Rudanella lutea DSM 19387: one gene and its partner. The protein of the gene in region 1 interacts with the protein of each later gene in a pairwise test. Links are inferred from orthologs where the notes say so. Each region holds a gene or a part of one and is shown in the gene's direction. Other genes may lie near its edges. The genes, in order: RUDLU_RS0119485 and RUDLU_RS0116750.

The links.
Region 2: the proteins of RUDLU_RS0119485 (region 1) and RUDLU_RS0116750 interact in binary tests that used the Escherichia coli proteins (3 or more experiments, as listed by UniProt). The link is inferred for Rudanella lutea DSM 19387 from one-to-one orthologs.

The regions. Positions count from the first base shown.
Region 1 is NZ_KB913013.1:4,693,412-4,708,782, reverse strand. What follows is about bases 1-2,929. They hold RUDLU_RS0119485 (methionine aminotransferase), read left to right. Parts: upstream 1-823; coding sequence 824-2,035; downstream 2,036-2,929. Other genes in these bases: RUDLU_RS0119480 (LytR/AlgR family response regulator transcription factor), read right to left, coding at 2,192-2,929; RUDLU_RS0119490 (hypothetical protein), read left to right, coding at 655-834; RUDLU_RS27810 (CRISPR-associated endonuclease Cas6), read right to left, coding at 1-344. Outside these bases: more of RUDLU_RS0119480, read right to left, coding at 2,930-2,977; RUDLU_RS0119475 (histidine kinase), read right to left, coding at 3,214-4,689; RUDLU_RS0119470 (hypothetical protein), read right to left, coding at 4,694-5,347; RUDLU_RS0119465 (TonB-dependent receptor), read right to left, coding at 5,405-7,633; RUDLU_RS0119460 (mechanosensitive ion channel family protein), read left to right, coding at 7,846-8,712; RUDLU_RS0119455 (cytochrome-c peroxidase), read right to left, coding at 8,916-9,995; RUDLU_RS0119450 (MbnP family protein), read right to left, coding at 9,992-10,798; RUDLU_RS0119445 (sensor histidine kinase), read right to left, coding at 10,891-11,703; RUDLU_RS0119440 (hypothetical protein), read right to left, coding at 11,696-12,349; RUDLU_RS0119435 (hypothetical protein), read right to left, coding at 12,365-13,003; RUDLU_RS0119430 (CocE/NonD family hydrolase), read left to right, coding at 13,134-15,113; RUDLU_RS0119425 (hypothetical protein), read right to left, coding at 15,228-15,371. UniProt on the Escherichia coli protein: Shows aminotransferase activity with methionine and histidine as substrates, and to a lesser extent also with phenylalanine.
Region 2 is NZ_KB913013.1:4,037,402-4,052,732, forward strand. Bases 7,619-10,507 are described here. They hold RUDLU_RS0116750 (cytochrome c oxidase subunit I), read left to right. Parts: upstream 7,619-8,065; coding sequence 8,066-9,949; downstream 9,950-10,507. Other genes in these bases: RUDLU_RS0116745 (cytochrome c oxidase subunit II), read left to right, coding at 7,619-8,040; RUDLU_RS0116755 (COX15/CtaA family protein), read left to right, coding at 9,924-10,507. Outside these bases: RUDLU_RS0116720 (TAT-variant-translocated molybdopterin oxidoreductase), read left to right, coding at 1-2,849; nrfD (NrfD/PsrC family molybdoenzyme membrane anchor subunit), read left to right, coding at 2,888-4,315; RUDLU_RS0116730 (DUF3341 domain-containing protein), read left to right, coding at 4,337-4,873; RUDLU_RS0116735 (c-type cytochrome), read left to right, coding at 4,888-5,493; RUDLU_RS0116740 (hypothetical protein), read left to right, coding at 5,602-6,906; more of RUDLU_RS0116745, read left to right, coding at 6,922-7,618; more of RUDLU_RS0116755, read left to right, coding at 10,508-10,949; cyoE (heme o synthase), read left to right, coding at 10,946-11,845; RUDLU_RS0116765 (cytochrome c oxidase subunit 3), read left to right, coding at 11,847-12,440; RUDLU_RS0116770 (cytochrome c oxidase subunit 3), read left to right, coding at 12,476-13,255; RUDLU_RS0116775 (cytochrome C oxidase subunit IV family protein), read left to right, coding at 13,274-13,600; RUDLU_RS0116780 (SCO family protein), read left to right, coding at 13,602-14,312; RUDLU_RS0116785 (DUF420 domain-containing protein), read left to right, coding at 14,322-14,864; RUDLU_RS0116790 (DUF983 domain-containing protein), read left to right, coding at 15,223-15,331. UniProt on the Escherichia coli protein: Cytochrome bo(3) ubiquinol oxidase is the terminal enzyme in the aerobic respiratory chain of E.coli that predominates when cells are grown at high aeration.

The DNA.
Region 1 (15,371 bases):
GAGTGCTCCCAGGCTTGCAGAGTGTACTGCTGCAACCGTAAATCGGCAACAGCCAGCGTGAGCGGGCGACCGTTCAGGTCGAGCTGCCAGGAGGGACGTTGAAAAAGCTGATGAATTTCGTCAACGCCCGCTTCCACACACACCAAAAGCGGGTTACGGCCAATCCGCTTGTACTGAATAGCCGGGTACCGATAGGCATAACCGCCCGGCCCTTGTTCGTCGTGGTTATGGAAGAGTGTATAGTCAGGGCCAACAGCAGTAGCAATAGCACCCCGAAAAGCAGAAAGTTCGTTACGGTCGATTGATGCATCGAACCGAATGGTGAGGTAGCGGATACGTTTCAAAAGTGTGGTTAAAGCAAGGTTAAAACTTAGGATTCGCAAAAATAGAAGAAGTGTAATACGATGTATATGACGTATCACTTTTTTGCGATTTTTTTTGCCTTACTCCCAAACACTTTCCGCCACTTACTCAAGTCACTCAGTATTTACTCACATTTTAAGACCTTATAGGCATGAACAATACCAGAAAACCCGTTTCTTTGCCATAGAATACTATTTCAATAGACTATAAATACTAATACTCTATCTGGAATAGGGACAATACCAATCACCCTGTGACCGTACGCGTGTCGCCCATCGTTACTGCCTGTTTATGGAACTGATCGAAAAACAAACCGCCCCGCTGAATCCATTTGCCCGCCTGTTTGTCTTGCTGTGGGTAATTGCCTTAGTGGCTGTTGCTGGGTTCAGGGCCGTGAAGCCGGCCATATCGAAAGAAGTTCTGCATGTTGAAACAGGGAAAAAAGTCGTTCTGATTCGCCATGCTCGCTAACGGCCCCCTGCCCACCCTACCCGACAAACTGCCCAACGTGGGCACCACCATTTTCACCGTAATGTCGGCACTGGCTACCCAGACAGGTGCCCTCAACCTGTCACAAGGGTTTCCGAGTTTCCCGGCCGACCCGGCCCTGCTGGCCCTGGTAACCGAGGCTATGGCCCAGAACCATAATCAGTATGCTCCCATGCCGGGCGTGCCCGATCTCCGCGAGGCTATTGCGACTAAGGTACAGGCCGATTACGGGGTTGCTTACCACCCTGCCGACGAAATCACGGTGACTTCGGGTGCGACCGAAGCGCTCTCCGTAGCCATCTCAACGGTGGTACAAGCCAACGGTGCGGGCGGTGGTCCCGATGAGGTGATTGTATTCGAACCTGCTTACGACAGTTACGTACCGGCCATCGAACTAAATGGCGGGGTGCCGGTGTACGTGTCGCTGGCTCCACCCCATTATGCCATCGACTGGGATGCCGTTCGGGCGAAAATTACCCCGCGCACCCGGCTCATTATGGTCAATACGCCCCATAACCCCACGGGGCGCGTCTGGACCCGCGATGACGTGGATCAGCTGGCAGCCATCGTCGAAGCCCACAACTTATTGGTTATTAGCGACGAGGTGTACGAGCATATCGTGTTCGACCGGCAGGTCGGCGCCGGTCGGCAACATCATTCGCTCATGACCCACCCTATCCTGCGCGAGCGGACGTTTGTGTGCGGGTCATTCGGCAAAACATTCCACGTAACGGGCTGGAAAATTGGGTACTGCCTCGCCCCCAAAGCGCTGACAGCCGCTTTTCGGAAGATTCATCAGTTTGTGACGTTCAGCGTCCCGACACCCATGCAGTACGCCCTCGCGCGGTACCTGCAACAGCCCGAACACTACCAGAGCCTATCGGCATTTTATGAGCGAAAACGGGATACGTTTCTCGATGCCATCGCCGGTTCGCCGTTTCGGTACATCCCGACCGAGGGCACGTTTTTTCAGACGCTCGCTTACGGGCACCTCACCGACGAACCCGACACCGAACTGGCCATCCGCCTGACCCACGAAATTGGGGTGGCTTCGATTCCGTTATCGGTGTTTTATCACGACCGACGCGACTACCGGATGCTGCGTTTTTGTTTTGCCAAAGACGATGCCATGCTCCGCGAAGCCGGCTCGCGGCTGAAAGCGTGGTCGAATAGCTTGGTTTAGGGTTTTTAGTTCATCGTTTTTGGTTAAAACGATTGTCTGACAATTTTTGTAGCGACCCGGCATCCTGTGTAGCTCTGCCCTTTGCGGTCCGACGGTTCGGCCGTAGCCACACGACTTCCACATAATTTGACAACCAACCATAAACGGTAAAGCCAATCAGATTTCCAATAAGCTTTTAACGGCCTCAGCGTACGTAGAACCACTGGTGAGTTTGGTGCCTTTTTTGTCGCTCAGGACAATCAGAAACTTACCGTCGAAATGCTTCACGACCTCGCTGATGCGGTGTACATTGACCAAAGCCGAACGGCTGATCCGGACAAACGTATCGGGGAGCTTTTCGGATAAGGTGGTGATGGTATAGGAAGTCAGAAACTTCTGCCCGTCGGTGGTCGAGAGGAATACGTATTTGTCTTCGGCTTCGAAAAACGCAATCTCAGGTAGCGGGATAAGCTTGATTTTATCCCCTGTTTTGACAGAAATCGAGTGAATTTCCCTTTTGGGCTGCATCCGTTCGAGCAACTTGAACAGATTGTCGGCATTGGGAAAGTGATTGGCGCTTTCCGACCGACTTCCCAGCTCCACCACCGACCTGATTTTATGGATCGTCCGCTCCAGCCGCTCGGCCTCAATCGGCTTAAGCAGGTAATCTATGGAGTGCTCCTCAAACGCCCGGATAGCGTATTGGTCGTATGCCGTCGCAAAAATAACGAGCGGCATGTAGGTCAGGCGCGCGAGCATTTCGAACCCGTTGAGCAGGGGCATTTCAATATCGAGGAAGATCACATCGGGCCGTTGAGCCTCAACCAGGGCCAACCCCTCGGCCCCGTTAGCGGCTTCGCCAATCACCGAAAACACACCGGGCTGTTTGCCCAATAACCGTTTCAGGCGCGAAATGGCCAACGCTTCGTCGTCAATCAGGATCGTTTTAAGCGGAAAGTTCATGGTAGTAGAGCGGTGATCAGTGAGCAACGAACAGTGAACAACCAACAGTGAGCAACTAACAATGAACAGTGAACAGCTAACAGTGAGCAACCAACAGTGAGCAGTTGGCAATGGCAGTGAACAGTTGCCTAATTCCAGCAAGTAGTTCGTTGATGGTTGTTCGTTGTTCACTGTTAATTGTTCGTTGTTCACTGTTCGTTGTTCACTGCTCGTTGATGGTTGTTCGTTGTTCACTGTTAATTGTTCGTTGTCAACCTGTTGAGTTTAATTCCAAGCAGCACCTGCTTGTAGGGTTCATTCTGAAGTTCAACCCGCGCGTCATCGCCGTAGAGGAGCCGGAGCTTTTCGCTAATGCTCCGCAGACCGTAGCCACTGCCCATTTCTTCGGGAAATGCCGGGCCGTTATCGTGTACGCTCAGGAATACCCAATCGTCCTGCTGGTAAATCTTAACATCGATGCGCCCCTGCCCGGCCCGCTTGCTGATGCCGTGCTTCACCGCATTCTCGACAATGGGCTGTAACAAAAATTGGGGTACTTTCAGAGCATTGAGCGACTCGTCGGCCAGCGAAACCCCAAACTGAAGCCGGTCGCCGAAACGGACGTGTTCCACCTGTAGGTACGTCTGCACCATGTCGAGTTCATCGGCAAGGCTGCTCGTATGCGTGCCATCGCGGCCGGTTGAGTACCGAAACAGCTTCGACAACAGCAGGGTCATTTCTTCGGCCTTGTCGGGGTCATCGTGCACCAGGCTGGCAATGCTATTAAGGGCATTGTACAGAAAGTGCGGGTTTATTTTGGCCTGAAGGGCGTCGAGTTCAGCCCGTGTTTTGAGCTTCTCCATGTTGAGCAGTTCAAACTCCTGCTCAGTTATCTTGCGCGACAGTTGCCGACCCTGCCGGAGCACGTACAGAAACAGATTACCCACCAGCAATCCGCCCAACACGTAAAAATACCAGGGCGCCGATTGGGTACTCAATGGTTGTTGCGTAGCCTGCCGGGCGAGTTGCCTGAACACCTCTTTCCCAAACAGCATGTACGTCACCCAGGCCATAGTCACGTAAACCGGTACAATAGCAAGGCTAACCAGCAGGTGCCGCACCCAAATGCGCCGAATGGCCCGGTCTAACCAATCGGACATGAAATAGACCAGCAGAAACACCGTGACGCCCTCGGTCAGATTCTGCCAGACGATGAACCGGTTCAGGTCGGCGATGAGCTTGTTGCCCGACGTGACAATCAGATTGGTGAAGTACACAATGCCGCTCACGCCGTACATGAGCAAGGCCCCCAACACCATCCCGATCAAGACCCCCCAAACGGGTTTTTTGAGCAGATACGTGAGTGTAATGGGTGTGGCCGGGAGTTTGGTCCGCTCCACGTTGTGCGCCCGGCCCGTGAACGACATCGAAACCCCCGACAGGTCAGCGCCCGTGAGGTCGGCACCGGATAGCCCGCTGAAATTGAGGTTGGCCCCGGTCAGGTCAGCATCCACAAACGAGGCATTCACCAGCGACGAAAAGCTGAGGTTGGCGTTGTGGAGCGTGGCCCGGCTGAAATTGGCCCCCGACAGGTCGGAGAAGCTGAAATCGGCATCGGTCAGGTCGAGCCCGCTAAAATCGAAGTGGGCCAACGCCGAGCCCCGCATCCGCACAGGCCGTGCGGGCCGGTTGGACGATTGGTGCAATTGTCGTTCGAGTTGTTCGCGGGTCATAAGCTTATTTGCACTTTTCCAGCATAGGTGCAATCTGCGACTGCCCCCAGTTGGGCGAGAGGTCGCTCTTGGGTTTAAAGGTAGCAAATTTCTCGGCCGCCTTTTTCAGCACCGGGCAGGCTGTAGCTGGTCCACCCCCAAACTGTTCGGGTGTGTACATAAGCGAGGAGCCTTCGAGCACATACAGGCGCGGGTTGTCGGGGTTGAGTGCTTTTGCTTTCTCGATGCCCGCCTGAAACAGCGGGCCGTACTGTTGCCAGCGGGCCATTGGGTCGACCACCATCCGGGCCTGCGCCACGTAGGCCCGCAACACGGCCAACTCGTCGTTATCGGGTGAGAGGGCATCGGCGGCTTTCAGGTGGGCATCGGCTTTGTCGAGATAGGCATCTTTTTCGGCCGCATCTTTCCCCATAAAGCCCAGAAATACGTACTCAAGCCCGGCATAGTAGCGCGGCAACCACTCTTTGGTTTCGACGCTCGCGATGCGCTCAAATCCGTTGGCCGCAGCCAGCATGTCGGCCGGGGGCGTTTTCATATTCTGGCTTTTCAGCGTATTCAGGGCGGCCGTCATAGCCTGCGTGTACTGTTCCGACTGAGCTACTACCGGACTAACCAGGCCCATCAGGGCTGCAACGAGAGATACAATCAGGGTTTTCATACTGAAATAAGTAAAAGTTAGACGTTTGGAGTTAAAAGGGTGGTCGATGGCGCGGGATCAGAGTTTGTTCAGGTCGACTTTGGCGCGCTTGCCAAGCATGATGACACCACCCACAAAAAAGGTGCGGTACGAGGTGGGGCCTACGGTGTAGCGGGTTCGGCCGGGCTGCCCGTCGGGGTTGGCTGCGTACCGGTACGTAAATACGTTGCGGGTGTTGAGCAGGTTATCCACTGAGGCATAGATCACCACAAAATTGCCCTTGAACGCCGTGATATAATTGGCCGAAAAACTCACGTTGTGTACCGGCGGGGTACGGTCGGTCAGAAACTCGCTCTCGGGTCGGTTCGGGTTGTAGTAAGGGCGACCGCTCGTGTACGCATAGGTCAGGCCCAGATTCGTCCTGATTTTTTCGACATACCGGCGGGTAATCAGGCTCAGGTTGTGGGTCGATACAAACGTGGGCGTAGCCTGGGTAAGGTAATTCCGAAACAGTCGCTTCGTATCCACATAGCTATACGTTACCCAGTAATCGAGGCCTTTGATACTTGTCTGATCGCGCCAGAACACGTCAAATCCCCCGGCGTACCCTTTACCCGTGTTATTGGTCTGGCCAATGGGAAACCGGTACGGATTACCCAAATCGGCTCTCCAGTCGAAGCCAGCCACGGCACTCGTATCCACCCGCTCACGCACCAGTTGAGCGTAGTTTTTGTAAAATGTCTCGACCCGAAACGTCCGCTTGTTTTTGATTACCTGATAGTTCAGAATCAGGTGGTCGGCCCGCTCGTACGCGAGGGTTTTGTTCCGAAACAGGTAGTTGTAATCGGGCGTCTGGTAAAACTGCCCGGCCGCCAGCGACACCTGGCTGTAGGCTCCTGTTTTGTAAGCCATCGACAGGCGCGGAGCCACGTTCATTCGGCCAATCACCGAGGTATATTCGGCACGGCCTCCGAGTTGCACCGCCAGTTTCCGGCCCGCATACACCTGCCATTCGGCAAACGTAGCCGCGTATTGGTCGGTTAGGCTGAAGGCGTTACCAAATACGGTGTTACCAAGCCGGATCGCGTGCCATTCGGCCCCGAAAAGGAGCTGACCGTTGCCGGGGAGCGCACGGGTCAGCACGGCCCGCACCTGCGCCCGACTGTTCTGCCGCGAAAAATCGAACGCGCCCATGGTCATGTCGTCGGTGTCGTGGCTCAGCGAAACGCCCGTGTTCAGAGCCCATTTCCCTTCATCCCACGAGTCGGTGTACGTGGTGTTGATAAACAGATTCCGGTTGTGCTGATCGAGCGTAGCACGACCCGTTTCGTTACCCGCCTGCGCCTGGGCCGGGTCGCGGAAAACCATCGCCAACCGCGAATCCGAATACATACCGTAAGCCTTGATGAGGCCGTTTTTAGTGGGCTGATACCGGTACGTCATGGAGGTACCGCCATAGACCGGGGCTTTGAGCCACTCCACATTTTGGGGCACCAGCGCGAAAAACGGGCGCAAGTCACCATAGTAGAGCGAGGCCGACACCGACGATTTCTCGGTGGCATTGTCGTAGGTAACACCCGCGCTTGCCAGATTCAGGCTCAGGCTAACGCCGTCCCGCGAGCCTTTATCAGTTGTGTTGAGCAACAACACACTCGACAGGGCCTGCCCGTACTGCGCGGAGTAGCCGCCGGTGCTGAACGATGTACCTTTGAACTGGAAGGGATCGAAGCGACCCCGCTGCTGCACATCGGGCAGGGATGAGAAAAAGGGATTCTGCACGATCAGCCCATCAATCACCACTTTGGCCTCCAGGTTTGAGCCACCGCGTACAAACAGGCCCGCCTGCTCGCCCACGCGCTGGGCACCGGGCATGAAGTTGACGGCCCCGGTGATGTCGGCCGCGGCCCCGGCAATATTCACAATATCGAGCGCCTTCAGCATCGTCATCTTTTTCGTATCCGACGCTTCAAACGCTCCCGCCGTAATCACCACGGTATTCAGCTCGTTGGCCGATTCCGTCATTCGAACCGTCAGCTCCATCGGGGCACCCGTGAGCTTCAGGAGCTGGGCATAATTCTCGAAACCGACGAAAGTCACCAGTAGCGTAGCGGTATCGCGCCGGGTGGTTGTAAACCGAAAACTACCCGTGCTGTCGGCATTAGCCCCATCGTAGGTGCCTTTGAGGTAGATGTTGGCCCCCGGCAGAGCACGGCCGCGCTCGTCGAGCACGCGACCCCGGAGCTGGGTTTGGGCCGATGCTCCGGTGGCTATCAGCGTGAAGAAAAAGAAAAGGTAAATAGGCTTCATGGCTTGGGAAACGGGGTGTTCAGGTTGTATTTGCCGAAAACGTCTCGCCCGACAACCGGCCTGCCCTGGGCAATGCCAGCCCCAACCAAGGATCGGTCGGGGTGTCGTTTGATTGACGATTCAAACGTACAGCCCGCTTCCGGCGTTATTCCCTAAAATCAGACGAACGCCCGACCCACGGGAGTCAACTGCCCATTTTTGCCGACAGAATTATGCTCAACTTACCCGAAATCTCCCACCTCCTGTATCAGAAAGTAGTCTTGTGGTTTAATAGTGCTGTTCGTTTCCTGCCCGAAATCGGCATTGCTATACTGGTTATTTTACTGGCCCGTTTCCTGTCCAACGTGGTCAGCCGGGTCATTGCGGGCGGGCTGGGGCGCGTAAGCGACAATGCCTCGCTGGTGGGGTTGTTGGGCACCGTAGTCCGGATTATGATTCTGGCCGTTGGTCTGTTTGTTGCCCTCGGCGTACTGGGCCTCGACAAAACCGTGACCTCACTGCTGGCCGGTGCGGGGGTCATTGCTCTGGCGGTGGGCTTTGCCTTTCAGGATTTGACGGCCAACTTTATTTCGGGCTCCATGATTGCCATTGCCCGCCCCCTCCAGACCGGCGACACCGTCGAAACCAACGGGTTTACAGGCCGGGTAGTCGAGGTGAAGCTCCGATCCATTGTGCTTGATAACGGGCAAGGCCAAACCATCGAAATTCCGAGTAAGGATGTGTTTCAGAAGCCGATCACCAATCATTCGCGCTCGGGCCAACGGCGGCTCGAAGTCTCGTTCGGGGTTTCGTACCTCGACGATCTGGAGCGGGTACAGCAGGTAGCCCTCGGCGCCATTCGGGCCTTGCCGTTTGTCGAAGCCAATTACCCGGTGCAGGTATATTTCCGATCGTTCACGCTCGACAATATTCAGGGGTACGTCTGGTTCTGGATCGATGGACGCACAACTTCACAACCCGAAGCCCAGAGCGAAGCCATCAAAGCCATCAAAGCGGCTTTCGAGCGCGAACAGATTTTGCTGATGTTCCGCCCCGATACGCTTGACCTCAAAAAGCGGCTGTCAGAAACGGGGGGATGAGATGCCCCCTTTACACCGAAAAACCACCCCTAACCCCCTCCTGAAAAACAGGAGGGGGCGGTAATAACGTCAACCCTGTGTTACAAAAGAGAAACCTAAAAACTCTCTGCCTGACCGGTAAACGCCCCCTCCTTGAATTAAGGAGGGGGTTGGGGGTGGTAAACTTTTCGGGAGGGCGCTCCGTCGGTCCGGTTTTTTGGGGCTCAATTCGGCATAAACCGGCGGTCGCTGAGGAACTCGGTATCGGTGAGGGTGCGCAGAAACGCGATTAGGTCGGTTTGTTCCTGCCGGGTCAGGGTAAAGCCTGATTTGAGCGCCGGGTCGAGGGTGGGTGAGTCGGTGATGCCGCTTGCGTAGTGGGTCAGCACCTGCTCCAGTGTCCAGAAACGTCCATCGTGCATATACGGGGGCGTACGCTCCACGTTGCGCAGGCTCGGCACCCGGAATTTGTAGCGGTCGGCGGGGTTGAGCGAAATAGCCCCCCGGCCAATGTCATCTACTTTAGCCGTCGGAATCCGGGGCAGGCCGTTGTTGCGAAACGAGCCATCGGTAAACAAATCGGTAGCGTGGCAACTCGCGCATTTAGCCTTGAATACAGTGAGCCCCCGGGTTTCGGTATCGTTCAGGGCCGGGCCCTCACCCCGCACCGCCTTGTCGTACCGCGAATTGGCCGACACGAGGGTCACCATAAACTGCGAGAGGGCCTTCATCATACGTTCCGTATTGATCTCTTTGGTCCCAAAAGCCGCTTCAAACAGGCCGGGGTATTGCGGGTCTTTGCGGAGTTTAGCTAGCACATTCGCCAGCGTATCGCCCATCTCGACCGGGTTCTGAATAGGCGAAATAGGCAGTAAATCGAGGTCTTGCACGCCCCCATCCCAGAAAAACTCCCGCTGCCAGGCTACGTTCTGAATGGCGGGCACATTGCGCGTGCCGATCTGATCGCGGATGCCGTGACTCAGGGCATGGTCGGTATGGGCAAAGGCAGCCGACGGCTGATGACAAAATCCGCACGAAACGGTGCCATCGTGCGAGAGCAGGCCATCATAAAACAACGCCCGGCCGAGCGCAAAGCCCTGCACCGTCACCGGGTTTTTGGCCAGATTGTACGCCGGTTCGGGAAAATTAGCGGGCTTGTTCCAGGCCATCGGCGTAGGTTTGAAACCCGGCGTGGTGGGTTCGGGGGTGGGTTCGCTACCACCCGCTTCGTTCGGCTGGCATGCCCAGATACCGCACCAGAGTGCTACCATGCCCGCCAGTGTCATCAGGTGCCGGTACGTCATCGCTCCAGAGGGGTTATTTGCCGAAACGAAAACATACGGGCGTAGTTGTTGGCCACATCAGCCGACTCCGGCGATACCATGATGTCGGATTTCTGGGCCAAACTTAGCCGCTTCGGCCCGTCGAAAATCTTCAGTACATCGGCCCGAATCTGCACAGCCGAAACCGGTCCGGTGGTGGCCGATACCGATTGTCCGCCAAAATCGAGCGTAACTGTGCGCAGGTTATTGAGTGTGCGGGCGCGGTAGCCGCCAAACAGGCCCACATGAAACCGGTAGTTACGCTGCCCAGTCGCATCGGGGGCCACAGCAGGCGATGTGCCCTCCAGTTTCAGAAAAATGTAGCCCGTATTCCAGTCCCAGTACATGCCCGACGTATGACTCAAGCCGGGGTCCAGAACGCCCTTGCGCTGTTCAATACCCGACACGCTCCGCAAACTATCGACTCCGACCATAAACGACAGCCCGGTGTAGGGTCCTTCGGGCAGATTGTTGAGCCGGAGCGTTCGCGATGCTTCGTCGGAGGCACGCACCAGAAAATAACTGCTGTCTTGCGGAATAACGTACTCCGAGCCATCGGCCCGGCGCAGACGGATGTTGCTCACAAAATAATCGAGCCGGCTAACGGTGAATGGCTCACCAGCCGCGTTGGTGTAGGTGGCATTGCCGAGGGCAAGCGGAGCGGCACCCGCTACGTGATCGAACTGCAAGGCGAGCGCCCCCGTTTTGGGCGTCATGGTGTCGCGCCCACAGGCCCACACCAGCCCCGCCATACCTATCAGAAAGGCGTACAAATAGTGTTTCATACCAGACAACCGGTTGTGCCGGTACGTGCATAACGTTTTGGTAAGCCTCTTGGATATGCAAAATGGCCAGAAACAACAGGTATTTTGTGTACCTACACGGCTAACGCAACCGACCGGCCTACCGGAACGACAAACGCGATTCGTGTACCCCGGCCGGGGGCTGTATCAACCGTGCAGCTCCCCCCGATCAATTCGGCCCGGCGCTGCATATTTCGCAAGCCCGCACCCGAATTGGTCATCGACTGATTCATGACGGCGTCATAATCGAAGCCCTTCCCGTCGTCTTCGAGTTGGAGGAGCAGTTGGCCATCGCGCGTTTGCAGGCTTACGTGCAGCGCCCGTGCCTGCGCGTGTTTGAGCAGATTATTGATAGCCTCCTGCACCATACGGAACAGGATAATTTCACGCTCAAACCCAAGCGGCTGTATGTCGGGCTGCACACGTAGGCTGGCGGTGAGCCGCCCCGCGCCATTAAGCCGCTCAATCTCAAACGCCAGCGTTTCCACCAGGCCGAAGTCACGGATAAAGTCACCATCCAGACTTTTGCTCAGAGACCGCACCCCGCGAATGGTCTGATCAATGACCCCGTTGGTTTTTTGGGTCAGCGGTCGCACCTCGGTGAGGTCTTCGGCATCTTCGAGCTGATTGAGGTACAGTTTGGTGACCGACAGAAGCTGCCCGATGTTGTCGTGCAGTTCGCGCCCGATCGATTGCAGGGTCTGATTCTGCATTTCGATCTGTGCTTTGAGGATTTCTTCTTCGTAAGCCGCCTTCATCGCCGAACGTTCGCGCAGGTTTTCGAGCTGACGACGCTGAAAAACAAGGGCAAAGCTGACGATAAACACCGCCAGTAGCAGGAACACAACCGTGCTCGTAACGGCCAAAACGTAAACACTATCACCCATACGGTAATTTTCGGGCAGCAACCAGGAAAGCTATGGAATACAGAACTGACCGAAAGATACCAAGAACCAGATTGACCTTGAACAGACTAACCGCAAAATGGGATGATTTTTTGTAGAACGCGTGATAAAATCCGGTGGCAATGATCGACCCGGCGTAAAAGAACAGTAGCGCCGTAGCGATCCAGAAAAGGGGTTCCTGCAACAGATAGATAATCTCCTTGCTTTGTAGCAGACTCCGAAAATATAGCAAACTTATAATCAGCGCCATAACCGCCATCATGCTAAACACATCGGTAGCCGCCGAGTTGTGTTGCTGATTCAGCAAGCCGTTGTACAACCCAAACACTGCCAACACCCCGGCGGTGCCCATCAGCCAATAGCGACTCCACCGGAACACCGCCAATTTCTCCCGAAACATACACACGTACAGGGCATACTCTACCGGAAACGCCAGGCAGTAGTACACCCGGGTAATGGTAGCCTGAGCCTCCATGGTCGGAATAAACTCCAGCCCCAATTCAATCAGGCATAGATTACCAATGTATAAAATAAGCCAGCGCACCCACGGGTTTCGGATGCGCTGAAAGAAAAAGAGACCAATCAGAAAGCTGAGTGCCTGTATGATGGATACGACGTAAAAAAACATCCGGTCCGGTAAACGTTAGAAAGACAACGATGGCTCCTCACCGGTCTCACAGTTGGGTCGGCAGAGGAAATGGGCACTCAGAATTGACTCATCCTTCGGGGTACCCAAATGCGTGTGGTCCGGGCACCAGGCCACCACGTTCAGGCCTTTGAAAATACGGAAGGTAGTGGTATCGTCACCAAAATGGGAACTACTCGACGTGGAAGGCACGATGTACACCACCAGATACTCATTGGCCCCGCGCTGCCGAAACGGATAAATACGAATGCCTTTGTATCGGGTCGTATCGAAACCGGGAAGTTTGGCAACCTTCAAATTGGTGTGCGCTTCAATGCCCTTTATTTCCAGGCGAACGCTGCCAGTAGTTTTATTATCCGTTTCGCACTCGCTCCGGGGCCACCCGGCAGCCGCCCCTTTGATTTTAGCCGAACGCTCGGCATACAGCCTTTGAGCCGTTTCGTACGATATAGTTTCAGAAGAGACCGCCGTAGCCAATACCGAATCCAATGAAGCCTCGCGGGCAGTGACCGCCGAACTGTCGGCCCCCGTGGAGTCGGCCGCTGAGTCGCCTGTGGTTTTGTCGTTTGTTTGGCCAATGCAGGCGGTCAGGCAGGCCATCAGGGCTGCGTACAGGTAAAGAGGTTTAGGTGTCATAGAGTCGGTTACGTGTATGTGAGTGATTCGACAGCGAATGTCCGGCGATGCCACCTTCCAGACAACGGGGGATTTCCCGTATTTCACGACCAAAAACTACGTATCATTGCACGAAACAAATCACTCATCAATGCGTCCTCTGCTTTACCTCCTTTGCCTGCTGTGGTCGGGGCTGTCGCTCGCCCAGAACTCGGCCCAACCTACCAGCACCTACGTGCGCGACAACTACCAGAAGTTCGAGTACAAAATTCCGATGCGCGACGGTACCAAACTGCATACCGCCGTTTACGTGCCCAAAGACGCATTGGCCACCAACCGTAGCGACGGACCGAAGTACCCGTTTATGATGCAACGCACCTGCTACAGCGTGGCACCGTACGGGGTTGATAAGTACCCGCAGCAACTCGGGCCGTCGGGCACGTTGATGCGCGACAAGTACATTTTTGTGTATCAGGACGTGCGCGGCCGCTGGATGTCGGAAGGCACCTGGACCAACATGACGCCCAACGTCCCCGACGCACCGGCTGCCGTAGCGACCAAAGGCCGGAAAGCGGCAAAAACACCCGCTGCGCCCTTCACCCCCGACGAAAGCTCGGATACCTACGATACCATCGAGTGGCTGCTCAAGAATATCCCGAACAACAATGGCCGCGTGGGTCAATGGGGCATCTCGTACCCCGGTTTTTACACGGCGGCCTCGCTGCCCGATGCACACCCGGCTCTCAAAGCAGCCTCGCCCCAGGCACCGGTGTCCGACTTTTTCTTCGACGATTTTCACCACAACGGGGCCTTCATTCAGGCCTACCTGTTTACCTATCCTGTATTTGGGGTACAGCACCCCGCCCCCACCACAGAGTCGTGGTACGACAAGCAGTACATTCCGGAGTTTGTGAAGGGATTCCAGACGGGCGGACGCGATGGGTACTCGTTTCAGCTCGGCATTGGGCCGCTCAAAAACGTGACGAGCAAATACTACCCCGACAACTTCTATTGGAAAGAGACCGTCGAACACCCCAACTACGACGAGTTCTGGCAGAAACGAAGCATTCTGCCCCACCTGAAGGGCATTAAACCGGCCGTGATGACCGTGGGCGGCTGGTTCGACGCCGAGGACCTCTACGGCCCACTCAACGTGTACAAAACCATTGAGAAAAACAGCCCCGGCGCGTACAATACGCTCGTGATGGGGCCGTTTGGGCATGGCCGCTGGTCGCGCGAGACGGGCCGCACCCTCCACTCAAACATCTATTTCGGCGATAGCATTGCTACGTTCTACCAGCGCAATATTGAGGCCCGGTTCTTCAACCATTTTCTCAAAGGTGCGGGCGACGGCAAAACGGATCTGCCCGAAGCCTACCTGTTCGATACGGGCCGCAAAGCGTGGAAAACGTTTGACAAATGGCCCAGCCCGGCCGCTCAAACCCTATCGTACAGCCTGCTGCCAGACGGAGCTCTCGCTACGAATCGGGTGATGGGTTCTACCAACCCCAGTGGCAATGATTTCTCGGAGTTTATGTCGGACCCCAACAAGCCGGTGCCGTACACGGAAGACAACACCACGACCATGAGCTTTACGCCCTTCAACTACATGTCAGAAGATCAGCGTTTTGCCAGCCGACGACCCGATGTGCTCACCTTCCAGACCGATGTACTGACCGAAGACCTCACACTCGGGGGCGAAATCATGGCCAAACTGAAGGTAAGCACCACCGGCACCGACGCCGACTGGGTGGTAAAACTAATTGATGTGTACCCCGACGATGAGCCGAGCCACCCGTACCTGCCCAACAAAAACATTATCCTGAGCGGCTACCAGCAGATGGTACGCTCGGAGGTGATGCGCGGGCGGTTCCGCAACTCGTTTGAGAAACCTGAGCCGTTTAAACCGGGCGAAATTACCGACGTGAACTTCCGGCTTCAGGATGTGCTGCACACCTTCAAAAAAGGCCACCGCGTCATGATTCAGGTGCAGAGTACGTGGTTCCCGCTCATCGACCGAAACCCGCAAACGTTTGTCCCGAACATTTTCCTCGCCGACGAGAAAGACTTCCAGAAACAAACCCACCGGGTGTACAGCAGCTCGACCATTGAGGTGCAGGTACTGAAATAATCAACCGCCAAACGCTTTGAGGGGCTGGAGACAGATGACATCTTTCCGAAACAAGATGTCATCTGTCTCCAGCCCCTCAAAGCGTTTATCCACATTCAACCTACGCGGCCCGACCTACGCGGCCCGACTACTGCTGGGTCGGCGGAGGGTGGCTGAACGAATCGGTTGCCGGTGGTTCAGGTTTTCTTCCAGCACCTCTTCGGTAATGGCCCCAATGTGCAGGGCCCGTTTCATAACCGACTCAAACGGCAGGTTGAA
Region 2 (15,331 bases), 660 kb from region 1 along the record:
TTACATTTCCGTCAATCTCTGACTACTACGCGTCTACCTTTACTGAAGGTGGTGACTACGCGGCAGTGTTGGTTGAAACCCGGGAAGGACGGCCGATCAAGATTGAAGGTAACCCTGCTTCCAGCATCACGCGTGGGGGTACCACTGCTCGTGTTCAGGCATCGGTACTGTCACTGTATGATGTTGACAAACTGAAAGGTCCAAAGCGGGGTGAGGCTGATATTGATTGGGCAACGGCTGACCGTGAGATTATCAATCAGTTGAATACAGTTGCTGGTCGTGGTGGGGCTATCCGTATTGTTACGGGTACGATCATGAGCCCGGCTACTAAGGCTGTAGTGGCTGATTTCGTGGCGAAGTTTCCTACAGCTCGCCATATCATGTACGATGCCAACTCCTCTTTTGGTATTGTACAGGCTAATCAGACATCATTCGGGCAGGCGGTAATTCCTTCGTACCGTTTTGATCAGGCGCAAACGATTGTAAGCATCGGTGCTGACTTCCTCGGCACATGGGTAGCTCCTCTGGAGTTTGCTCGTCCGTATGCTGAAACCCGCAAAGTAGGCGCTAACAAGAAAGACATGTCGCGTCATTACCAATTCGAAACGGTAATGAGCATGACAGGTTCAAACGCTGACTACCGCGGTACTTACAAGCCATCACAGGAAGGCCTGGTTGTGGCTGCCCTTTATAACAAAGTGGCTGCTAAGCTGGGTGGTTCTCCGATTGGTGGCGTATCAGCGGTTGAAGTTCAGTACCTTGACAAAGCTGCCGCTGACCTCGCGGCATCGCGCGGTCGTTCACTGGTTGTTTGTGGCTCAAATGACCCGAATGTCCAGGTAGTGGTAAACGCCCTGAACAGCCTCTTGGGTAGCTACGGAACTACAATTGATCTGGGTACGCCACTCAACTACCGTCAGGGTAACGACCAGCAGATGAATGCCTTTATCAATGAGGCTAAATCAGGTGCTGTTCAGGCCGTTCTGTTCTTTGGTGCTAACCCGGTTTATGATCACCCACGGGGTACGGAACTGGCCGAAGCTCTGCCAAAGATTGCTCTGTCAGTATCATTTGCTGATCGGGCAGAAGAAACCGCATCATTGTGTAAGTACATCACGCCCGCACCTCACTACCTGGAGTGCTGGGGCGATGCAGAGCCCAAGCGTGGCTTCTTTAGCATCTCGCAACCTGCTATCACGCATATCTTCAAAACGCGTCAGTTCCAATCGAGCTTGCTGACGTGGGCAGGTCGTCCAAACGACTTCCAGGCCTATCTGAAGAATTTCTGGCGGGCAAACTATTACCCACAAGCAAGCGGCTTCGCTTCATTTGATGCATTCTGGATCCAGACGTTGAATGATGGTGTATTCGAGCCAAACAAAGGTGCAGCAACTGCTTCGGGTGCTTCATTCAATACTGCTGCTCTTGCTCCTGCTGGTTCAGCCATTGCGCAACGCTATCGGCCCACTAACAACATTGAATTGGCCCTTTACGAGTCAGTTGGTGTTGGAACAGGCGCTATGGCTAACAACCCCTGGCTTCAGGAACTTCCCGATCCGGTAACGAAGGCCTGCTGGGATAACTACGCTATGGTTTCTCAGAAAACAGCTTCTGAGAAAGGCTGGGAGCAAGGCGACCTGATTAGCATATCGGTAGATGGTAAAGCCGCTATCGAAGTGCCTGTTCTGGTTCAGCCTGGTCAGGCCGACAACACGGTTGGTGTAGCTATTGGTTATGGTCGTGAAAAAGCTGGCCGCGCTGCTGCCGGTGTTGGTAAAAACGCCTATCCGCTTGCTTCCATCGTAAACGGTAACATCTCAATGGTAGCCGTCAATGCGAAAGTAGACGGAGCCAGTGGTAAGCGTGAAATCGCACAAACGCAAACGCACGAGACCGTTATGGGTCGCCGGGCGGTGTTGCAGGAGGCTACGCTCGCAGCTTACAAGAAAGACAAACTAGCTGGTCGCTACATTCCAAAGGTTGAGACATCAGAAGGACCTGTAGATGCCACCGACATTACTCTGTGGCATGGTTATGGCAAGCCAAACCACTCATGGGGTATGGTGATCGACCTGAACTCGTGTATCGGTTGTGGCGCTTGCGTGGTAGGTTGTAACTCAGAGAATAACATTCAGGTTGTAGGCCGCGACGAGGTTATCATGCGTCGTGAAATGCACTGGATGCGTATCGACCGGTATTACAGCAGCGACGGTGAAGAGGGCGATTACAAAGCGCTGGAGGTAGCCTCGGCTAACCCAGAGGTGACCTTCATGCCGATGCTTTGCCAGCATTGCTCAAACGCTCCCTGCGAGACAGTTTGCCCGGTATTGGCTACTACGCACAGCACCGAAGGTCTGAACCAGATGACGTACAACCGTTGTATCGGTACGCGTTATTGTGCCAACAACTGTCCGTACAAAGTTCGCCGGTTCAACTGGTTTAAATATTTCGACAACGACAACTTCGATTACCACTTCAACAATGACCTCGGTAAGATGGTCATCAACCCAGACGTAACCGTACGTTCACGGGGTGTGATTGAGAAGTGCTCATTCTGCGTGCAGCGTATCCAGGAAGGTAAGCTGAATGCAAAGAAAGAGCGTCGTCGGTTGTTGCCCGACGAAGTACAGACAGCCTGTGCGCAGGCCTGTCCAACGAATGCAATTGTGTTTGGGGATATGAACAATCCTGAAAGCACAATTTCGAAAGTACTGGCTTCAGAACTGGAGTCGCGGGCTTTCCACGTACTGGAAGAAATCAACGTTCGGCCACAGATCTCGTATCTGACCAAGATTCGTAACAAAGACGAAGAGCCGAAACAGAAGTCTGTTCAGGAGTCGCAAGCGTAGTTTTTAAGTGAGCCAACGTAATTAATTGAGATAAAACCATGCATGTCACTTCGTCCGTAAGAACTCCGCTTGTTACCGGTGGGAAAACCTATGCCGATGTAACGGAGGACGTGAGCAGACAGGTAGAAGGCCGTCCCACCCGCGAGTGGACGATTGCTTTTGCCATTTCGGTTGTAGTATTGATCTACGGAACCGCTTGTGTATTCTGGACTTGGTGGGAAGGTTTGGGCGTTTGGGGCCTGAACAAGACTATCGGTTGGGCCTGGGATATTACCAACTTCGTATGGTGGGTAGGTATCGGTCACGCCGGTACACTGATCTCCGCCATTCTTCTGCTGTTCCGCCAAAAGTGGCGGACCGCCGTTAACCGGGCAGCAGAAGCCATGACGATTTTTGCCGTTATCTGTGCAGCAAGCTTTATCGTAATGCACATGGGCCGCCCCTGGCTGGCTTACTGGGCATTGCCGCTGCCAAATACCTTCGGCTCGTTGTGGGTAAACTTCAAGTCACCTCTCGTATGGGACGTGTTTGCCATCAGTACGTATTTTACGGTATCGTTGGTGTTCTGGTACATGGGTCTGATTCCTGACCTGGCTACCATCCGCGACAGGGCTCGTAGCAAAGTGTCTCGCTACATCTACGGTGCTCTGTCGATGGGTTGGAATGGTTCGGCTAAAACATGGGCTCGTTACGAGTACATGAGCTTGATTCTGGCTGGTCTGTCAACACCACTCGTATTGTCTGTACACACCATCGTATCATTCGACTTTGCAACGTCGGTGATTCCGGGCTGGCACACCACTATTTTCCCGCCCTACTTCGTTGCTGGTGCTATCTTCTCTGGATTTGCTATGGTGCAAAACCTGATGTTGATCATCCGCGTAGTATTCCGCCTGGAAGACTACATCACGGTTGAGCACATCGAATCGATGAATAAGGTAATCACACTGACCGGATCGATTGTAGGTATTGCTTACTTGACAGAATTCTTCATTGCCTGGTATTCAGGCGTAGAGTTCGAAACGTACGCGTTTATCAACCGGGCAACTGGCCCCTACTGGTGGGCTTACTGGGCCATGATGACCTGTAACGTAATTTCTCCGCAGCTGTTCTGGTCACGTACTATTCGTCGCTCGGTAATCTGGACGTTCGTGTTGTCGGTTGTTGTGAATATTGGTATGTGGTTTGAGCGTTTCGTGATTATCGTAACCTCACTGCACCGCGACTACCTGCCATCGAGCTGGGCCATGTTTCACCCAACTCTGTTCGACATCAGCGATTACATCTTCTCGTTTGGTTTGTTCTTCACGTTGTTCCTGTTGTTCTCTAAGTTCCTGCCGGTTGTGAACATGGCGGAGGTAAAGACGATTATTAAGTCTTCATCAGAGAAACTGCCTAAATCTGTATCAGGTGTGGCTAAAGGCGAGCGTGTTGCTAACCCTACGTTTAACAAAGACGTAGAATAAAACTTAGAGACTCACGAAACAATGGCAGATATACACGGCAATGGCGGCAAGTTTCTGGTAGGCATCTTCGATGATGATGATGTGGTACTGAAAGCTGTCAAAGAAGTAAAACAAGCAGGGGTTCGTATTCACGAAGTTTATTCCCCATTTCCAATTCACGGCCTTGATGTGGCGCTGGGACACCCCCGCACACGCCTGGGTATCGCGGCTTTCCTGTTCGGTTTGACGGGTACGCTTACAGCACTTTCGCTGACAGCATACACAGAGAAGTTCGACTGGCCGATGGTCGTAGGGGGTAAGGATTCTTATTCCTTCCCAGTTTATATTCCGGTTATCTTCGAGCTAACGGTACTTTTCTGTGCACTCGGTATGGTGGGTACGTTCCTTGTATCGAATGGCCTCGGACCCAGTGTCAAGCCGCTAATGTTCGATCTTCGGACTACGGATAACAAGTTTGCTATGGCCATCGACCTGAGCAAAAATCAGCTTGTGGAAGGACGGATTGAGCAAATTCTGAAAGACGCCGGAGCGGCCGAAGTAAACGTTAAGCAGTTTTAATGGTAAGATCGACAATGATACTGAAGAAGTTAACACTAGCGTCTCTTACCTTCCTGGGCGTTGCGATTCTTAGCACTTCATGCTCGAAGGGTCATAACGACACTGGGTCGGAATTCGCTCCCAATATGTATTACCCGGTTGGGTATGAGCCGTACAGGCAAATTGACTCGAATACGGTTAACCCAATGGGCTTGAACATGCGAATGCCAGCTCAGGGAACAATTGCTCGTCCGAACTACCATACCCGTTTCGGTGAAGGTGATAGTGCATCGGCAGATCTGATGATCTACAACATTCCCAAAGACAGCATTGCCATTGCTGAACGTACCCTGACTAACCCCATTCCAGAGACCGAGAAAACTCTGGAAGAAGGTAAGTTGCTATATGGCCGCTATTGCCAGCATTGTCATGGTGAAGGTGGCAAAGGTGACGGTCTGGTTGGTAAGCAATACAAAGGTGTACCGAGTTATTCAGCAGATGCCTACAAGACCATGAATGACGGCCACATTTTCCATGTAATTACGCACGGAAAGGGTCGTATGTGGCCGCATGGCTCTCAAATGACTCCTGAAGAACGCTGGAAGATTGTTCAGTACGTTCATAAACTACAGCAAGGATAAATTTTTGTTTCAAGTTTCAATAGTGTTTCAGGTTTCCGAGTCTTGATAATCTGAATGTTCTATCACTACGATTGAAACCTGAAACCTGAAACTCTCAAACGGTTAAAAATGGCATCTGTTCACGCAATTCCATCGCTGGAGCAAGAGTACGAATTCACGAGCGAGTCGAAGCGCCGATTAATGATTGGTATTGGCGCAGGTGTGGTACTCGTCGCGATTGGAGCGTTTCTGCTTGCATCGGGTGTTGGCGATCACTCACACGAAGTAGTCCAAGGCCAGGGACATAGTGCTGGCCATGAAGGAGAACATGGTTTTAAGTGGACCACTCGATTGTGGGCCAACCTTTGGCTGAATGCAGTTTATTTTACTGGCGTTTCAGTTATCGGTATGTTCTTTATTTCGTACAATTATCTGGCTCAGGCGGGCTGGTCGTCGGTCTTCAAGCGTATTCCTGAAGCCATGCCTGCTTTTCTGCCTGTAACAGGTATTGTAATGCTGATTACCTTTTTCGTTGCGGGTCATGATCTGTTCCACTGGACTCACCATGATCTCTACGATCCCAACAGCGAACATTACGATCCAATCATTGCTGGTAAGAGTGGCTTTTTGAATACGCCATTCTATGTGATTCGAATTGTAGTTTACTTCGTTGCCTGGTATGGTTTGTGGCGCGTACTACGGAACTTCTCTCTTCAGGAAGACCTGAATGGAGGTACTGAGTATTATGAGAAAAGCATCAAGTTCGCTACAGCTTTCCTTGTAGTGTTTGCGGTAACTTCTTCTACATCTGCCTGGGATTTTGTGATGTCGATTGACACGCACTGGTTCTCAACTATGTTTGGCTGGTACACCCTTGCAAGCTGGCACGTAACAGGTCTGGCCGTAATCACACTGACGGTTGTAACACTCAAGGAGCGTGGTTATCTGCAGGCAGTAAATGAGAATCACCTGCACGACTTAGGCAAGTTCATGTTTGCGTTCAGTATCTTCTGGACATACGTTTGGTTTGCTCAATTCATGCTTATCTACTACGCCAACTTACCAGAAGAAACCATCTATTATCGGGAGCGTTTCAGCGGGTATGGTGGTATCTATCAGGCTCCATTCTTTATCAACTTGTTCTTAAACTTTGTCTTTCCATTCTTGGTTTTAATGACAAGAGATGCAAAGCGGACGAACATCTTTATGAAGATCGCTTGCTGGGGTATTATTGTTGGTCACTACTTTGATTTCTACACCAACATTATGCCTGGTACCGTTGGCGAACATGGTGGTTTTGGCCCTATTGAGTTTGGTATGATTCTGATTTTCGCTTGTGGTTTTATGTGGTCTGTATCGACGCAGCTTGCCAAGGCGAATTTGTATCCGAAGAATCACCCGATGATTGAAGAAGCAATTCATCACGACATTTAACATCCCCGTACTAGTATGGTCTACATAGTTGGCTTATTAGCTGTAATCTTTCTGGCCCTTGCAGCATTGGTGGTGTCCCGTATGGCAGCCGTCGTGCGTGGCGTAAATGGCCCAGAAGAAGAAAATTCCTACACAGGCTACAGTAACAAAATCAACGGAGCCATGTTTCTGGTCTTCCTGGTTTTGGGGACTATTGCCGCTACCTGGTCGTTCTTACATTCTACGCAGTACTTCTTGCCTGAAGCAGCATCTCCACATGGTCGTCGTACCGACTCTTTATTCTGGATCTGCATGGCAATCGTTACGGCGGCATTCCTGATTACCAACGCTGTACTTTTTATCTTCTCGTACATGTATCAGGCTAAGAAGGGCTACAAAGCTGCTTACTATCCTGAGAACCATAAGTTAGAGTTGATCTGGACGGTGATTCCGGCAATCGTTATGGCAATTATGGTGTTTACTGGCTGGCGTGCATGGCGCGACATCATGTCGGAGGCACCTGCTAACGCTCAGGAAGTTGAGATCGTCGGTAAGCAATTCAACTGGATTGTGCGGTATCCGGGTGTTGACGATAATAAGCTTGGCAACTTCAACTACAAGCTTATCGACAACAATAACGACACGGGAATCGACTTCTCGGATGAGAAAGCTTTTGATGACTTTACGTCGACAACGGAGTTGCACATCCCGGTGGGTAAGCCTATCGCATTGAAAATTCGTGCTCGAGATGTATTGCACAGCGTGTTCATCCCTCACTTGCGTGTTAAGATGGACGCCGTGCCAGGTATGCCGACTCGTTTCTGGTTCGTAGCTGACAAAACTACGGAGCAGATGAAGAATGAGCTGAACAACCAAGACTTCACGTACGAGATTGCCTGTACTGAAATTTGTGGACGTGGTCACTTCTCAATGCGTATTCGTCTGATCGTGGAAGACGAAGAGTCGTGGAAGAAGTGGTGTGCTGAACAGAAGCCACTGTTGACTTCGTTTCCTGAATATGCGTCGCGTATTCCAGCCAACCTCAAAGCTAAGGCTGCTAAGTACCTGCCTGCTGATGCTGCGGCACCATCAGACAGTACTACAGCTTCAACCGAGCAGGGTGGCGGTGTAGCAGCCAGTGTTTCATTACGTTAAAAAACGACAATTACGAACATAAAAGATGGCGACTGTAGAAACCAACCTCGCGACAACGGCTCACATTGCGGAGCACGAGCACCACGAGCCGCAGAGTTTTATACGCACTTACGTCTTTTCTGAAGATCACAAGACAATTGCGAAGCAATACCTTATCACAGGTATTATTTGGGCGATCATTGGCATTAGCATGTCAGTTATCTTCCGTCTTCAGTTAGGTTTTCCCGACATGAATCTTAGCTTCCTGAAGCCTATTCTTGGAAGCTGGATTAACGAATCAAATAAACTCGATCCGAACTTTTACCTGGCTCTTGTAACAATGCACGGAACCATCATGGTGTTCTTTGTATTGACAGCCGGTTTGAGCGGAACGTTCTCAAACTTCCTGATTCCGCTTCAGGTTGGGGCACGTGACATGGCGTCGGGCTTTCTCAACATGTTGTCATACTGGTTCTTCTTCCTGGCCGGTTTGCTCATGTTTGCGTCGCTGTTTATAGAAACAGGACCTGCTGCAGGTGGCTGGGTTATTTATCCACCTCTGAGTGCTTTGCCACAAGCGCACATCGGTTCAGAACTCGGTATGACGCTTTGGCTGAGCAGTATGGCCTTGTTTATCGTGTCTCAGCTGCTGGGTGGTATCAACTACATCACAACGGTTATCAACCTGCGTACGCGCGGGATGTCGTTCAGCAAGTTGCCCCTGACAATCTGGGCATTTTTCCTGACGGCTGTACTTGGTCTGATCTCATTCCCAGTACTTCTTTCAGCTGCCTTGTTGCTGATCTTCGACCGGTCGTTTGGTACCAGCTTCTATCTGTCAGAGATTTACATCAACGGTGAGGCATTGCCGAACGTAGGTGGTAGCCCAATCCTGTTCCAGCACTTGTTCTGGTTCCTGGGTCACCCAGAAGTCTACATTGTGATGTTGCCTGCCTTGGGTATTACATCTGAAATCATCGCGACAAATGCTCGTAAGCCAATCTTCGGCTATCGTGCTATGATTGCCTCAATGATGGGTATTGCGTTCCTGGCGTTCATCGTATGGGCACACCATATGTTTGTGACAGGTATGAACCCGTTCCTGGGATCGATCTTCATGTTCCTTACGCTGATTATCGCGGTACCTTCGGCTGTAAAGGCGTTTAACTATATTACGACCCTTTGGCGGGGTAACATCCGGTTTACACCGGCCATGTTGTTCTCAATCGGTCTGGTATCGTTCTTTATTTCAGGTGGTGTTACGGGTCTGATTCTCGGTAACTCAGCACTGGATATCCAATTGCACGACACCTACTTCGTTGTTGCTCACTTCCACCTTGTAATGGGTGCATCTTCAGCTTTCGGTCTGTTGGCTGGGGTTTACCACTGGTTCCCCAAGATGTTTGGTCGGATGATGAACGATAAACTGGGTTATGTGCACTTCTGGATGACCTTTATCGGTATCTACTGCGTGTTCTTCCCAATGCACTACACGGGTATTGCAGGCTTCCCACGTCGTTATTACGCATTTACTAGCTACGACTACACGAAGAACATCTTTGCTGATATGAACTCGTTCATCAGTATTGCTGCCATCTTCGCTTTTGGCTCTCAGTTCTTGTTCCTGTACAACTTTGTGTACAGCATGTTCTGGGGTAAGAAAGCCACACAGAACCCATGGAAGTCAAACACGCTGGAATGGACTGCTCCAATTGAGCCAGGTCATGGTAACTGGCCAGGCGAAATCCCTGCTGTGTACCGTTGGCCATACGATTACAGCAAGCCTGGTGCGAAGGATGACTTTATCCCGCAAAACGTGCCTTATTCACAAACTCCCGAGTCAAACCTTCCGCATGAGAATGAGTTGATTGGTTTGGAGAAGGAAATCGAGGCTCAGAACTTAAATGATCAGTTCAAGCAACCCCATTAAGTTAAAAAATGAACGGCAGTTCCGGAGACTGGCTCTTCTGACCGTTGTTACTATCTACCTCGTTATTTTGGCAGGTGGTATCGTCAGAGGAACCGGCTCCGGGATGGGCTGTCCTGATTGGCCTAAATGCTTCGGGCAGTGGGTCCCTCCGACGGATGTCTCTCAGCTTCCGTCTAACTATCAGGAAATCTACAGTCATCGGGGTTACGCCGATACAGTCTTTAACCCGGTCAAGACGTGGATTGAGTACGTAAATCGACTCTTAGGCGTGCTGACCGGGTTCTTTATTTTCCTGACCTTTCTTTCCTCCTTACGCTTTCTTAAAACAGACCGTACCATCACGGTACTCAGCTTTGCAGCCTTTATTCTGGTTGGCTTTCAGGGATGGCTTGGTTCAAAAGTAGTTTCGAGCTTGTTAGCGCCCTGGATGATTACCCTGCATATGTTGGTAGCCATAGTGATTGTAGGGGTATTGCTTTATGTTACGGCTCGGTCATATTCGGGAGTAATTCCAAAGGATACGATTCGCAGCAGATCTTTTGTAAACCGTTTTCTTATCCTGAGTTCGATTGTTCTTCTCGTGCAGATTCTGTTAGGGACGCAAGTTCGTGAAGAGGTCGATTACGTTGCTGAGCGCCTGGGTAACGCCAACCGTGATCAATGGGTTAACTACTTCGGCATTAAGTTCATTATCCACCGTTCGTTTTCGTGGATAGTGGTTTTAACGCAGTTACTCTGGTACTGGCGGTTTTATAAAGAGCAGCAGGGAGGTGTATTGTCTGCCTTGGGCAAATGGGTGATGGGATTGACATTGGCACAGATTGTGACCGGCATTACGCTGTCTCACTTTGGAATGCCGGCTTTTGCACAACCAATCCATTTAACCATTGCAATCATCGCTTTGGGAATACAATTCATCCTCATTTTGTTATTGAATAAAGGAGTTGTGTTTTCAGGGCAGGTAGTACCATCGGAAGGGAAAGTAGTGCACACAGCATGATGACGGTAGAGGAAAGAAAAGATTCGACTAGGTTACGTTGGCGAACCAAAATTAAGGCGTACGTAGAGTTACTCAAGCTCCGTTTGGCTGTAATCGTGGGTTTGTCGGGTGCACTGGGGTACATGCTGGCAACTAAAGAGAGCTACAACGCAGGAATGATTCTGTTGTTTAGCATCAGTGGCCTGATGATTACTGGTGCTGCTAATGCAACTAATCAGATACTGGAGATAGAGTTAGATCGATTGATGAACCGCACAGGTACCAGACCGTTACCCTCTGGTCGATTAAGCAAACGGAGTGCTCTATACTTTGTTGGAGTACTATTGTTTGTGGGTCTGTTAACTCAGGCACTCTGGTTTAATCCGCTAACTGCTGCGATATCGTTTGTTTCGTACCTCCTATACAGCTTTGCTTACACACCGCTTAAGCGGGTAGGCCCAATAGCTGTATTTGTAGGGGCAATTCCTGGAGGGCTACCACCACTCATCGGTTGTGTAGCCGCGAAGGGGACAATTGATCTGGAAGCAATGGTCCTGTTTGGGGTTCAGTTCATCTGGCAGTTTCCGCACTTTTGGGCTATTGCCTGGGTGTTAGATGATGATTATCGCAAAGCTGGCTTTCGATTGCTACCGTTGGCCAACGCCAAATCATACAATACAGCGCTAATTGTACTCATGTTTACGCTGGTCTTGTTGCCAACGAGTGTTTTACCAACTCTGTTTGGCTTCACAGGAACAGTTTCGGCCTGGGTAAGCATAGTGGCTGGTTTAGCTTTTCTCTACCTAAACTTCCGCCTGGTCAAATTAGGGACTGACCGTAGTGCATTGCAACTCATGTTTGGTTCCTTTTTGTATTTGCCAGTAGTTCAAATTGCTTATGTCTTAGACAAAGTGTGACATGAAAGAGGAGTTGGAAAGTATCGACTATACCATCGAAGAGCCAGAAGAGACGCTTTCGATGAACCCTAAAAAGTTCATCATGTGGCTTTTCATCGTAAGCATTATTATGCTGTTTGCTGCCATGACGAGCGCCTATCTGGTACGTCGGGCAGAAGGAAATTGGCTCGAATACACCATACCGGCTGTATTTTCGTACAGCACTGCTGTGCTAATTTTTAGTAGTATCACCATGCATCTTGCGTACTGGGCTGCAAAAAAAGACCAGTTCAGTCTAATGCGTTTGGCGATAAGCATTACTTTTGTGGCCGGAATTGCTTTCTTATACATGCAGTTTCAAGGATGGGTACAGTTGGTCGACCAGAAAGTATTCTTTGTGGGGAATCCGGCAGGCTCATTTATGTATGTGTTCACAGGTTTGCATGCATTTCACATAATATCAGGGCTAATAGTCCTTTTATTTGCACTGAGAGCTGCTTTTCGTTTACACATTCATGCTAAAAGTTTGGACCAGATCGAGATTGCTGCTACGTACTGGCACTTCTTGGACGTTCTCTGGTTATATTTGTTCGCGTTTTTAATCTATTTCCATTAATCTGTGGCGTTTACGCGCCAAACTTTAACTCACGCATGGCGACGACTGTGACAACGGGGTCAACGACGACATTCGACAAGAAAACCTGGATGGGTGGTGTCGAACCAATGAACGCGAGCTATGGTAAGCTGATGATGTGGTTTTTCCTCATCTCGGATACCTTCACGTTTTCGGCTCTTCTCGTAACGTACGGCTTGATCCGATTCAGCTTCCCAGCCTACGACCCGGCTATTCACGGAGCTTTCCAATTCTCAAATCTTTACTGGCCAATTCCAGAGAAAGTGTATAACGCTGTACCGTTCCTGCACGGTGTGGATGCACCGCTGGTGTTCGTCGGTTTGATGACTTTCGTTTTGATTTTTAGTAGTGTGACAATGGTACTTGCTGTGGAAGCTGGTCACCGTATGGATCGCGCGGATGTAGAGAAATACATGCTCTGGACGATCCTCGGCGGCTTTGCTTTCCTCGGCTGTCAGGCATGGGAGTGGTCACACTTTATTCACGGTACTGAGCAGGGAATGCAGATTAAAGAGTTGGTAGGTGGTGAGTGGGTTACCCGCACTGTTTTCGGCGCAAATCTGACCGAAAACCAGTACGGTCCGCCGGCATTTGCCGATCTATTCTTCTTTATCACGGGCTTCCACGGCACGCACGTATTTAGTGGTGTTATCTTAAACATCCTGATTTTTTACCGGGCCGCAACAGGTCTGTATCAGCGTCGTGGCCATTACGAAATGGTTGAGAAAGTGGGTCTCTATTGGCACTTTGTTGATCTGGTGTGGGTCTTTGTGTTTACCTTCTTCTACCTCGTTTAATTTAAGACTTCTACTACAATGTCCGATCATAATTATCATGCAGATCATAGCGGTACGGAAGTAGCACCTGCACAAACCAAAACGATTTGGAAGGTTTTCTACATTCTGGCTGCCGTAACTACGTTGGAATTTATTATTGCCTTCACCATTGGTGCTGGCACATTAAAGACAGCCATTTTCGTGGGGCTGACCATAGTGAAGGCCTTTTATATTGTGGCTGAGTTCATGCACCTTAAGCATGAAGTGAAAAGTCTTATTTGGGCAATCTTGCTTCCTTGCATGTTCGTTGTTTGGCTGTTGATTGCGTTGTTAATGGAAGGCGGATCTATCTTCCAGCTTCGATAACATGAAACGAAATAAAAAGGCCGGGATCCTGCTGATTGTTCTGCTGGTCCCGGCCTTGGCATATATACTGCTCAAGGGATTCGGCCAAAACCATTACGGTTTGCGACGGTACATTCCTGTCATAGACTCTACTACGGGTGAGCCGCTGATTCAAAAACAAATAAATGATTTTGGTCAGGAGGTTGAGGATACGGTATTTCGAGTTGTTCCGGGGTTCCGACTTGTAAACCAGGACGGGGGCATAACAGATAGTTCTGTTATTGAAGGAAAAATCCACGTAGCATCATTCTTTTTTACTCGTTGTGGAACCGTTTGCCCTAAAATCTCAAGCGAACTGACCCGGGTTCAGGACGTCTTTCGTGAAAAACCTGAAATCACCTTTGTATCATTTTCAGTCGACCCAGAAAACGATAAGCCTGAGCAGTTAAAAGCGTATGCCAAGCGGTATGGAGCCATTCCAGGGAAGTGGTTTTTTTTAACAGGTGACAAGGCTCAGATTTATAATCTGGCTCAGCATGGCTACTTCCTTCCTGTTGTTGATCATGGGGTTAGCTACGGCAGCCCCGACGAAACTTTTATCCATAGTGAAAAGTTAGTTTTAGTAGATAAAGCAGGTCATATCCGGGGGTTCTATGATGGAACAGATAAGAAGGATGTTGATCGGCTAATTCTTGAAATTCGTGTGTTACTGGATATCTACAGTAAACAATAACTACCCACTATGCAAACTGTCCAAATTGTAGAAGAAAGGAAGGCAAATCGAATTATCAATATTCTTTCGATTGCGATTCCGGTTGCTGTTGCTGTTTTATTAGGAATACGGCAGAAAGTTGATCTGGGTGACTGGACAACGTTTTTACCTCACCTGAATGCCGTAATCAATTCACTCACCTCGGTATTGCTTCTTATTGGTCTGTACTTCATCAAACAGAAAAACATTGCGGGGCATCGAGTGAGTATGCTGAGTGCATTCACATTGGGGTCTGTATTCCTGGTAAGTTATGTATTGTATCACCTTACCAACGAGTCAACACCGTTTGGTGGTCAGGGCTGGATTCGTCCGGTATATTATTTCCTGCTGGTGTCGCACATTGTGCTCTCAATTGTGGTAGTCTGGTTTGTTTTGAGAGCAGTATATTATGCCATATCGGGTCAAATTGCGCAGCACAAGGCGGTGGTAAAATGGGCTTATCCGATCTGGTTGTATGTTAGTATCACGGGTGTCATCGTTTATTTTCTGATTGCACCTTACTACAATCATTAATTCAAACTAAGTCTGAGCATGAACGTTTGGTTTAAAACGGCATTAGTAATCGCCTTGCTGTGTGTGGTTGCAGTGCCAGATGTGGCTGCCCAGTGTGCTATGTGCCGGAGCACTGTTGAAAGTACAGTAAGCAATGGTCGCAGTGTGGTAGCATCTGAGCTGAACTTCGGCATTGTTTACTTGCTGGCCGCGCCTTATTTAATTGTAGCAGGGGTCGCTTATTTTTGGTACCGGAACAGTAAGAAAGAATATGTCCGACGTCTCGAAATCACAAGCCGTGTTAAACGGGCTATGTCCTCAATGTAGGAAGGGTAAGATTTTTCGTAAACCGTTCTATTCGCTGACAGGCTTCGACGATATGTATGAACACTGTCCGCATTGCGGATTACGGTACGAAATCGAACCGGGCTATTTTATTGGGGCTATGTATGTAAGCTACGCTTTCTCTGGTGGTTTGGCTTTGGTAC